Regions from separate parts of the Kitasatospora sp. NPDC058444 genome, predicted to be linked through region 2. Evidence: riboswitches for the same ligand, from Rfam matches in the RefSeq annotation. Region 2 holds a riboswitch; each other region holds the start of a gene.

Evidence for each region. A riboswitch is a leader RNA that binds a small molecule or an ion and turns the genes downstream of it on or off. The one in region 2 is predicted to bind thiamine pyrophosphate.
Region 1: another riboswitch for thiamine pyrophosphate. It lies ahead of ACFWP2_RS27510 (purine-cytosine permease family protein); the one in region 2 lies ahead of thiC (phosphomethylpyrimidine synthase ThiC).
Region 3: another riboswitch for thiamine pyrophosphate. It lies ahead of thiO (glycine oxidase ThiO); the one in region 2 lies ahead of thiC (phosphomethylpyrimidine synthase ThiC).

The regions. Positions count from the first base shown of each region.
Region 1 covers NZ_JBHXLL010000030.1:102,104-105,370, reverse strand. Annotated here, with positions in the region: gene ACFWP2_RS27515 (glycerophosphodiester phosphodiesterase) at 1-630, opposite strand, end outside; gene ACFWP2_RS27510 (purine-cytosine permease family protein) at 752-2,128, opposite strand; TPP riboswitch at 2,121-2,265, opposite strand; gene ACFWP2_RS27505 (S1C family serine protease) at 2,532-3,267, shown strand, end outside.
Region 2 covers NZ_JBHXLL010000053.1:23,055-26,321, forward strand. Annotated here, with positions in the region: gene ACFWP2_RS34910 (hypothetical protein) at 1-366, opposite strand, end outside; gene ACFWP2_RS34915 (DUF5326 family protein) at 646-846, shown strand; TPP riboswitch at 1,063-1,197, shown strand; gene thiC (phosphomethylpyrimidine synthase ThiC) at 1,192-3,006, shown strand; gene ACFWP2_RS34925 (SRPBCC family protein) at 3,068-3,267, opposite strand, start outside.
Region 3 covers NZ_JBHXLL010000001.1:380,291-383,557, forward strand. Annotated here, with positions in the region: gene ACFWP2_RS01750 (thiazole synthase) at 1-535, opposite strand, end outside; gene thiS (sulfur carrier protein ThiS) at 539-793, opposite strand; gene thiO (glycine oxidase ThiO) at 790-1,965, opposite strand; TPP riboswitch at 1,969-2,081, opposite strand; gene ACFWP2_RS01765 (NAD(P)/FAD-dependent oxidoreductase) at 2,220-3,267, shown strand, end outside.

The sequences.
Region 1 (3,267 bases), on a different contig from region 2:
CCCGCCCGGCAGCGGCGAACCCTCGCGCAGCCGGCCGAGCAGGGGCAGGGTCCGCTCGAACAGGAAGACCCGCCGGTACTGCGGCGCCGCGGCCGCCACCCGGTTCAGGGCGACCGAGGAGAAGCTCATGATCCGGGCGGACGGGCGGTCGCCGTCCCCGGTCGCGCCGATCCCGAACCGCTCCAGCGTCCGCAGCAGCTGGGCCTCCACCCGGCCGCGGAAGCGCACCGGGTGCTTGGTCTCGATCGCCAGGTCCACCGGGCGGCCGCACTCCACCACCAGCTCCAGCAGCCGGTCCAGCCGCAGTACGCCGCGCAGCTCCGGGTCGACGCTGGGGCGGCCGGTCTTCCAGGCGCCAAAGTCGTACGCCTCCAGCTCGGCGAGGGTCATCGCCGAGACGGTGCCCCGGCCGTCGGAGACCCGGCCGATCCGGCGGTCGTGCACGCAGACCAGCACGCCGTCGGCGGTGACCCGGACGTCGCACTCCAGCGCGTCCGCGCCCTCGTCGAGCGCGCGCCGGTAGGCCGCGAGGGTGTGCTCGGGCAGGGCGTGGGAGGAACCGCGGTGGGCGATCACCTGGACGGACGACACGGTGCGCGCCTCCGGCGAGGACAGGTCTGGGCTGGTCACAGGCCCAACGATAGGTGGCGCAGGTGAAGCACGGACAAAGACGGCCCCAACCTGTGGGGCCGTCTCCGGTCCGCGGGGCCCTCCCGGCCCCGGTTCCTCCGGCGCGGGAGGGCGGGTCCGCTCAGGGCCGGACGGCGCGTCCGGCGAGCGGGGTGAGCGCCCAGGTGACCAGGGCGGGCACCAGGAAGGCGAACAGCGAGGCGGAGGTCCACTCCTGCGGGGTGAAGTGCAGCGCCTCCTGGGCGGAGGTCCAGAAGTCCACCCACCAGTCGGCCACCTTGGTCGGCGCGATGAACTGGTAGACCGCGAAGCCCAGCGCCCACGGCAGCAGCATCAGCCAGCGGGAGGGGGCGTCGGCGGAGAGGTTCCAGCCGCGCCGGCCGGCGCCGAGGAAGTAGTCCACCGCGAGCACCGCCAGCAGCGGCACGAACACCGAGCCGATCAGGCCGAGGAAGCCGTAGTAGGTGTCGGTGAACTCGTCGATCTGCAGGGCCAGCACGGTGGTCAGCGCGCCGATCGCCCCGGAGAGCACCCGGCGGTCCACCTTCGGCAGCAGGTTCTGCACCGACATCGCCGTCGAGTAGACGTTGGCGAAGGACTGGTCCGTCTCGCGCAGCACCAGCACCAGCAGGAACAGCCAGCCGGCCCAGACCCCGAGGAAGGAGTCGAAGATCCGGTTCGGGTCGCCGTCCGACTGCAGCAGCGCCATCAGGCCGAGGACGTAGCACCAGACCTGGGCGATCGTGTAGCCGGAGAAGCTGCCCCAGAACGCCGAGCGCGGGGTGCGCGAGTGCCGGGTGTAGTCGGCGGCCAGCGGGACGAAGGAGACCGACACGGCGATCATCGCGTCCGTGGCGCCCAGGAAGCCGTGCCAGTGGCCCGCCCCCGGGTCCGGCACGCCCTGGCGGCCCAGCTGGACGGTGAAGTACACCATCGCGACCGCGACCGCCCCGGCCACGAAGCGGCGCAGCACCGCGATCGAGCCCAGCGGCCAGATGGTCAGCGCGGTGGTCAGCGCGCCCGCCAGCAGCACGAACAGCCAGCGGTAGCCGGTGGTGTGCCCGACGGTCTGCGCGCCCGCCGAGATGGTCAGCAGCTCGAACACGCCCCAGCCGATGCACTGCACGATGTTCAGCACCGTCGGCAGGTACGACAGCCGGGTGCCGAACAGCCCGCGCAGGTTCGCCATCGCGGGGGCGCCGGTGCGGGCGCCGATCAGCGAGGCCACGCCGAGCATGGCGGTGCCGACCGCCGTACCGACCGTGATCGCGGTCACCGCGGCGGCCAGCGACAGCTCGCTGCCGGGGGCTCCGAGCACGGTGGCGGCGGTGGAGAAGCCGATCAGGCTGACGCCCAGGTTCATCCAGAGCGCGAAGTGGTCCCGGAAGCGGAGCGTGCGCGGCGGCTCGGTGTCCAGCACCAGCGGCGCTTCGACGTGGTCGGGGCGCTCCAGGACGGCGCTCGCGCCCGAAGAAGAGGATGGCGAAGCAGGCGGCATGGCCGATACTCCCTACGCCGGCATTACCCGGACAGGTTCCGGCGGTCAGCGCCCCCTCGAACGTCCGTCACTCGCGTGGCGTACGGTCGACATGCGCACTCTCAGCCTGGTGGGTCCAAGCTCCCGCGTGTCAGTTTGGAGCGACAGGCTAACCGGCACGGGGGCGAACACCCAAGGCCGAGGGCATGCGGTCCGCATCGCGGGACGCCCGGCGGGGGAGGGGAGCCTCGGCCGTCGGTACCGGCGTCGGTGCAGGTGGCGGTGCGGGTGTGGGTGCGGGTGTGGGTGGGATGTCGGTGCCGGCTAAGGATTCTTATGAGTTCTTCAGAGGGGTCCTTACGGCAATCGAATCGACAGTGCGAAAAACTATGGTCCTTGGTTCTGCCAGCTATGGAGGTCGTCCGTGAGCACCGAGCGCGAGGTTGGGCCCACCGGGCCGCAGGGGGAGCAGCCCGCGGGCCTGGGGGCGGCCGAGTCCGCTTCCGAGGGCCCCGCGCAGGGCGGGCACCAGCCGACCATGGCCTTCCGTCGGGTGCCCGAGCCGGAGTCGGGCGCCGTCGAGGCCGCTGCCGGCGGTGCGGCTGCCGTTGAGGCGGCGCCGCCCGTCGACGCCGTCGCGGCCGACGCCGCTGCGGCTGAGGGTGGGCACAAGCCCACCGTCGCCTTCACCAAGGTGCCCGCGCCGGAGGCCCCCGCTGCGCCCGCTGCGCCCGCCGCGCCCGTGGCGCCTGCCGCGCCCGCCGCCGAGGAGCCGGCCGTCGACCCGTCCACCGGCTACATCGACGCGCCGCCGCCGGTCCTGCCGCCCGCCCCGCAGGCTCCGGTGGCCCCCGCCGCCGCGCCCGCCGCCCCGGCCCTGCCGCCGGCCGGCAACCCGTACGCCACCCCGACCCACGGCGTCCCAGCCGCCGGCGCGCACGAGGGGTACGGCGCCGCTCCGGCCGTGCCCGCCGCCCCCGCCGCGCACGGCCACCACCCCTTCGGGGCCGGCCAGCCGCTCGGCGGCTGGGGCCCCGCCCACGACTCCACCTCCGGTGGCGCGGGCTACCCCGGTGGCCCGGCGGGCCCGCTCGGCTACCCGGCGGACCACTTCGGCGGCCCGGCCGGCCCCGGCGGCCCGCGCAAGAAGCGCGGCGGCC
Region 2 (3,267 bases):
CGTGACGTAGCCGTCGGCGGTCGGGTCGGTCACCGTGAGGTTGACCATCACGGCCGTGACGTCGGTCGGCACGACGGAGCCGCAGGACATCGGCGGGTGGTCGGCGCAGTGCTGCGCGAGCGGGGTGCTGTAGGACTCGCCCTCCTTGAGCGGTCCGAAGTGGTTGTGCCGCGGGGTCTGGTCGAAGGAACGGGTGTCCAGGACCCGGGTCGGGGACATCCCGACGAACCCGGCCGGTGCGGTGACGTCGGCGGCGGCGGTCGCGGCCGGCACGGTTGCCGGCACGGCGGCCGGGACCGCGCTCGCCGGGACCGCGGCGAGGGCCGCCACGGTCAGGTGGAACGCTGCGAGGGCGGCTGTGGACATGGCTGTTCTGGCCCGCATGATCAGGTTCTCCCCTGGTCGATGGCGCCGGGACGGGCGTTCTCACGGCACTGGTTGGACGCTTGGGAACGCCCGGGGTTGTGCGCCGCCGCCGGAATTCTCGGGGGTCACCCGGGGGGTCGGGGTCGGGGTGATCTCGGGGTTCTCTCCGGGCCGTTGGGCCTCGTTCCGGCACTCGCGCCACCGTACGATCGAAGTACCGAAAGCAAGCGGGATGCGGCACCGGACGGCGGCCGACCCGAGGGGAGAAGAGGAACCGACATGGCTGAGCTCTGGAAGTCGCTGCCCTCCTGGGTGCGCAACATCGTCATCCCGGTGCTGGTCCTGGTGCTGGCCTGGAACATCGTCGCCTTCGTGTTCGGCGTCGTCGGCGCACTGCTCTCGATCGTGATCAAGCTCCTGGTGGTGGTCGGCATCGCCGCCGCCGTGGTGGTCCTGGTGAAGAAGGCCGCCAAGAGCTGACCCGCACCCCGCAACGCCGCCCTGAGGCCCGGCCTCCCCACACCAGGGGAAGCCGGGCCTCGGCCGTTCTCCGGCGCCGGGCCGACGCGACGGCCGCCGGGCCGACGAGACGGTGGGACGGCCGACGGGGCGGAGCGGCCGGCCGGGAGGGGTGGGGTGCTCTGGACCTGCGGCGATCCGCTCGCTACCGTGTTGGGCGTCGTGTGCAGGCAACACCGCCTGCGACGCGGGAGCTCGGAGCACCGGGCTGAGAGGACGCTGACCGGGACGTCGACGGACGGACCGACGGCTGCGTCGACCGCAGGAACCTGACCGGGTAATGCCGGCGTAGGGAGTAGAGGTCAGATGACCACGTTCGAAGCACAGCCGCAGTCTGCCCAGGGCGCCCCCAGCAGCGAGCGCACCGGCTACCCGACTCCGGCCTGGCGCAAGGCCCACCGCGAGGGATCGCGTCCCGACCTGCGCGTTCCGTACCGCGAGGTGCGGCTCACCAACGGCAGGACCGTCCCGCTGTACGACACCTCCGGTCCGTACACCGACCCGTCCTTCGAGCCCGACGTGCGGCGCGGCCTGCCCGCGCTGCGGGACGCCTGGATCCGCCAGCGCGGCGACGTCGAGGAGTACGACGGCCGCGAGCCGCGCCCCGAGGACGACGGGATCAAGCACACCTCGCCGCGCGGCGGGAACCTGCGCAACCTGGACGCCGTCTTCCCCGGCCGTCCGCGTCGCCCGCTGCGCGGTCGCGACGGTGTCGCCGTCACCCAACTCGCTTACGCCAAGCGGGGCGTGGTGACGCCGGAGATGGAGTTCGTGGCGCTGCGCGAGGGCCTCGCGCCCGAGTACGTGTGCGCCGAGGTGGCCCGTGGCCGGGCCGTCATCCCGGTCAACGTGAACCACCCGGAGGTGGAGCCGGCCGTCATCGGCACCAACTTCCTGGTGAAGATCAACGCCAACATCGGCAACTCCGCCGTCACCTCCTCGATCGAGGAGGAGGTGGAGAAGATGACCTGGGCGACCCGCTGGGGCGCCGACACCGTCATGGACCTCTCCACCGGGCGCAACATCCACACCACCCGCGAGTGGATCCTGCGCAACTCCCCCGTGCCGATCGGCACTGTTCCGCTCTACCAGGCGCTGGAGAAGGTGGACGGCAAGGCCGAGGAGCTGAGCTGGGAGGTCTACCGGGACACCATCATCGAGCAGTGCGAGCAGGGCGTCGACTACATGACCGTCCACGCCGGCGTGCTGCTGCGCTACGTCCCGCTCACCGCGCGCCGCAAGACCGGCATCGTCTCGCGCGGTGGCTCGATCATGGCGGCCTGGTGCCTGGCCCACCACCGGGAGAACTTCCTCTACACCAACTTCGAGGAGCTCTGCGACATCCTGGCCGCCTACGACGTCACCTTCTCGCTCGGCGACGGCCTGCGCCCGGGCTCGATCGCGGACGCCAACGACGAGGCGCAGTTCGCCGAGCTGAAGACCCTCGGCGAGCTCGGCCGGATCGCCCGCGAGCGCGACGTCCAGGTGATGATCGAGGGCCCGGGCCACGTCCCGATGCACAAGATCAAGGAGAACATGGATCTCCAGAAGGAGATCTGCGACGAGGCGCCGTTCTACACCCTCGGCCCGCTGACCACGGACGTCGCCCCCGGCTACGACCACATCACCTCGGGCATCGGCGCCGCGATGATCGCCTGGTGGGGCACCGCGATGCTCTGCTACGTCACCCCCAAGGAGCACCTGGGCCTGCCCAACCGGGACGACGTCAAGACCGGCGTGATCACCTACAAGATCGCCGCCCACGCCGCCGACCTGGCCAAGGGCCACCCCGGCGCCCAGGCCTGGGACGATGCCCTCTCCGACGCCCGCTTCGAGTTCCGCTGGGAGGACCAGTTCAACCTGGCCCTCGACCCGGAGACCGCCCGCGACTTCCACGACGAGACCCTCCCCGCGGAGCCCGCCAAGACCGCGCACTTCTGCTCGATGTGCGGCCCGAAGTTCTGCTCGATGAAGATCTCCCAGAAGATCCGCGACGAGCACGGCGACGGTTCCACCGCCGTGAACACCGAGTTCGACGCCGAGGCCCTGGCCGGCATGGCCGAGAAGTCGGCCGAGTTCGCCGCCCAGGGCAACCGGGTCTACCTGCCGCTCGCCGACTGACCCGCGTCGAGCGCCGTCCCGAGAGTGTCTGTCGACCCCGGGGCGGCGCTCGGCCGTCGTGTCATCGAGCCGCCGTCGGGGCGGGCGCCGGTTCGGTCGGGGCCGATGAGGCGGCCTCCAGCGTGCGGCGGATCACCGCCGAACCGTGCTCGACGGCCTCGGCGATCGGTGCGGCCAGAGCGTCGGGCAGGACATCGGTGTGCCACACGAACCTCGTCCGGCCGCCGGGCTCCGGAAGGGCCTGCATGGACGCGTGGTGGT
Region 3 (3,267 bases), on a different contig from region 2:
CACCCGCGCTCTCCGCGATCAGCTGGAAGTTGTGCGGGTTGCGGATGCCCAGGCCCGAACCGATCGGCGAGCCCAGCGGCATGATGGCCGCGCAGCCGACGTCCTCCAGCTTGCGGGCCAGCACCGGGTCGTCGTTGGTGTACGGCAGGACGGTGAAGCCGTCGTCGACCAGCGTCTCGGCGGCGTCCAGCAGCTCGATCGGGTCGGGCAGCAGGGTGCGCTCGTCGGCGATCACCTCCAGCTTGACCCAGTCGGTGCCGAGCGCCTCGCGGGCCAGCCGGGCGGTCAGCACGGCCTCGCCGGCGGTGAAGCAGCCGGCCGTGTTGGGCAGCACCCGGATGCCGTTGCGGGTCAGCACGTCGAGCACGGAGCCCTGGGTGGTGGCGTCGACCCGGCGCATCGCGACGGTGGTCAGCTCGGTGCCGGAGGCGAGCAGCGCGCGCTCCAGGACCTCCAGGCTGGGCGCGCCTCCGGTGCCCATGATCAGCCGGGAGGAGAAGGTCGTCCCGGCGATGGTCAGCAGGTCGTCGGCCATGGTTCAGCCTCCCTGGACGGCGGTGAGGATCTCGATCCGGTCGCCGCTGCTCAGCGCCGTCCCGGACCACGAACTGCGCGGCACCACGGCCTCGTTGAGCGCGGCGGCGACACCGGTGTTGGCCTTGCTGATCGAGGCCACCACCTCGGCGAGGGTGGTCGTGGCGGACACCCGGCGGGACTCGCCGTTGACGGTCAGGGCGATCTCGTCCAGGGCGATCTCGTCCGGGGAGATCTCGTCGGGGGTGATCTCGGTCATGCGCAGGCCTTCGTGGTGGAGTGGTCGGGGGAGAACCGGGTGGGCGCGAACGGCCGTGCGAGGTCCGGGACTTCGCCGGTGGCCAGGTACTCGGAGACCAGGTCGGCGGTCACCGGGGTGAGCAGGACGCCGTTGCGGTAGTGGCCGGTGGCGGCGACCAGCCCGGGCAGCGAGGTCGGGCCCAGCAGCGGGGCGTTGTCGGGCGATCCGGGGCGCAGCCCGGCGGAGGTCTCCAGCAGCGGGAGTTCGGTGATCCCTGGGACCAACTCGTGGGCGTCGCGCAGCAGTTCGTACACCCCGCCGGCGGTGACGGTGGTGTCGTAGCCCTGCTCCTCGGTGGTCGCGCCGACGACCAGCTCGCCGTTCTCGCGCGGCACCAGGTACAGGTGCTGCCCTCGGACGACGGCGCGGACGTTGCGGGAGAGGAACGGGCGGTAGGCGTCCGGGACGCGCAGCCGCAGCACCTGGCCCTTCACCGGGCGGATCGCGGGCAGCACCCCGTCGGGCAGGCCGGGCAGCCGGTGGCTGTGCGGGCCGGCGGCGAGGACGACCTGCCCGGCGCTCACCCGGCCTCCGGTGGAGAGCCGGGCGCCGGTCGCGCGGCCGCCCTCGACCAGCAGCTCGACGGCCTCGGCCGGACGGATCGCGACCCCGGCGCGCTCGCAGGCGGCGAGCAGGGCATCCAGCAGCCGGCGGCCGTCCACCTGGTGGTCCTCGGCCACGTGCAGGCCGCCGCGCACCCCGGGGGCGAGCATCGGCTCCAGCTTGCGGGCCTCCCGACCGGTCAGCCAGGCCGAGTCCAGGCCGAGCCGCTGGTGGAAGGCGTGCAGTTCGCGCAGTTCCTCGCGGTCGTCGGAGTCCAGCGCCACGGCGAGCGTGCCGCAGCGGCGGTAGCCGGTGTCCAGGCCGCCGCTGGCCTCGGTGAGTTCGGCGGCGAAGGCCGCGTACCGCTCGTTCGAGGCCATCCCGAGGCGCAGCAGCGGCTCCTCGCCGTACTGCAGCTCGGTGACCGGGGCGAGCATGCCGGCCGCGACCCGGCCCGCGCCGCCGCCGGGGGTGGGGTCGACCACGACCACGTTCCGCAGGCCGCGCCGCGCGGCCTGCCAGGCGACGGCGAGGCCGACGATGCCCCCGCCGATCACCAGCACGTCGGCGCGGCCGTCTGATGGCAAGCGTGACAAGGCTGCTCTGCTCCCTTCGCCGGTATGACCCGGATCAGGTTCGGACGGTCGCGGGCCGTGCCAGCCCGCCTCTCAGCCCGGTACGCCGGGCTCCCGTGTGGTGCCACCACCATAACGCCGGGGGTCGGCCCGGCCGAAGGCCCGTACGCAGGGCGGAGAGCGGGGCGGACGGCGGACGGCGGGCGGACGGCGGGGCGGCGGAAGCCGGGGGAGAGCCCACGGCCGCCGGCCGGGCCCTGGGTACAGTGACGGGCGTGGCAGAGCTGAGCGGAACGGATCAGGTGGTCGTCGTCGGAGCCGGGCTGGCCGGGGCGCAGTGCGCCCTCAAGCTGCGGGAGGGCGGCCGGCAGGGGCGGATCGTGCTGGTCGGCGAGGAGCCGCACGCACCGTACGACCGGCCACCGCTCTCCAAGGACGTGCTGCTCGGCAAGGCCGACTCCACCGCCCTGGACATCGACTACGACCGGCTCGGCATCGAACTGCTCACCGGCCGCCGCGCCACCGGCCTCACCCCCGGCGTGCTGCGCACCGACGGCGGTGACCTCCCGTACGGCTCGCTGGTGATCGCCACCGGCGCCGTCCCGCGGGCCCTGCCCGGCGCCGAGCGCGCGCACCTGCTGCACACCCTGGACGACGCCCTGGCCCTGCGCGCGCTGCTGCGCCCCGGGCTGCGGCTGGTGCTGGTCGGCGCCGGCTGGATCGGCGCCGAGGTGTCCACCGCGGCCCGGGCGGCGGGCTGCGAGGTGACCGTGGTGGAGGCCGGCCCGGCGCCGCTGCCCGGCGCGCTGCCGACGGAGATCGGTTCGGCGATGGCCGCCTGGTACGCCGAGGCCGGGGTCGACCTGCGCTGCGGGGTCGGGGTGGCCGCCGTCGAGCCGGGCGCGGTGCTGCTGGCGGACGGCTCGCACCTGCCCGCCGACGAGGTGGTGGTCGGCATCGGGGCCCGCCCCGCGACCGGCTGGCTGGCCGGCTCCGGGGTCGAGCTGGACGCGGCCGGTGCCGTCGTGGTGGACGGGCGGCTGCGCACCTCGGTGCCCGGCGTGTTCGCGGCCGGCGACTGCGTCAGCTACCCCTCGGCCCGGGCCGGTGCCCGGCTGGCCGTCCAGCACTGGGACCACGCCCTGCAGTCCGGCGCGGCGGTGGCCGCCGCCGTCCTGGGCGCGGACGCGCCGGACTACGACCCGGTGCCGTACTTCTGGTCCGAGCAGTTCGGCCGGATGGTCCAGTACGCCGGCCGGCACGCCGAGGGCGACGAGGTGCTGTGGCGCGGCGCCCCCGGGGACGCCGACTGGT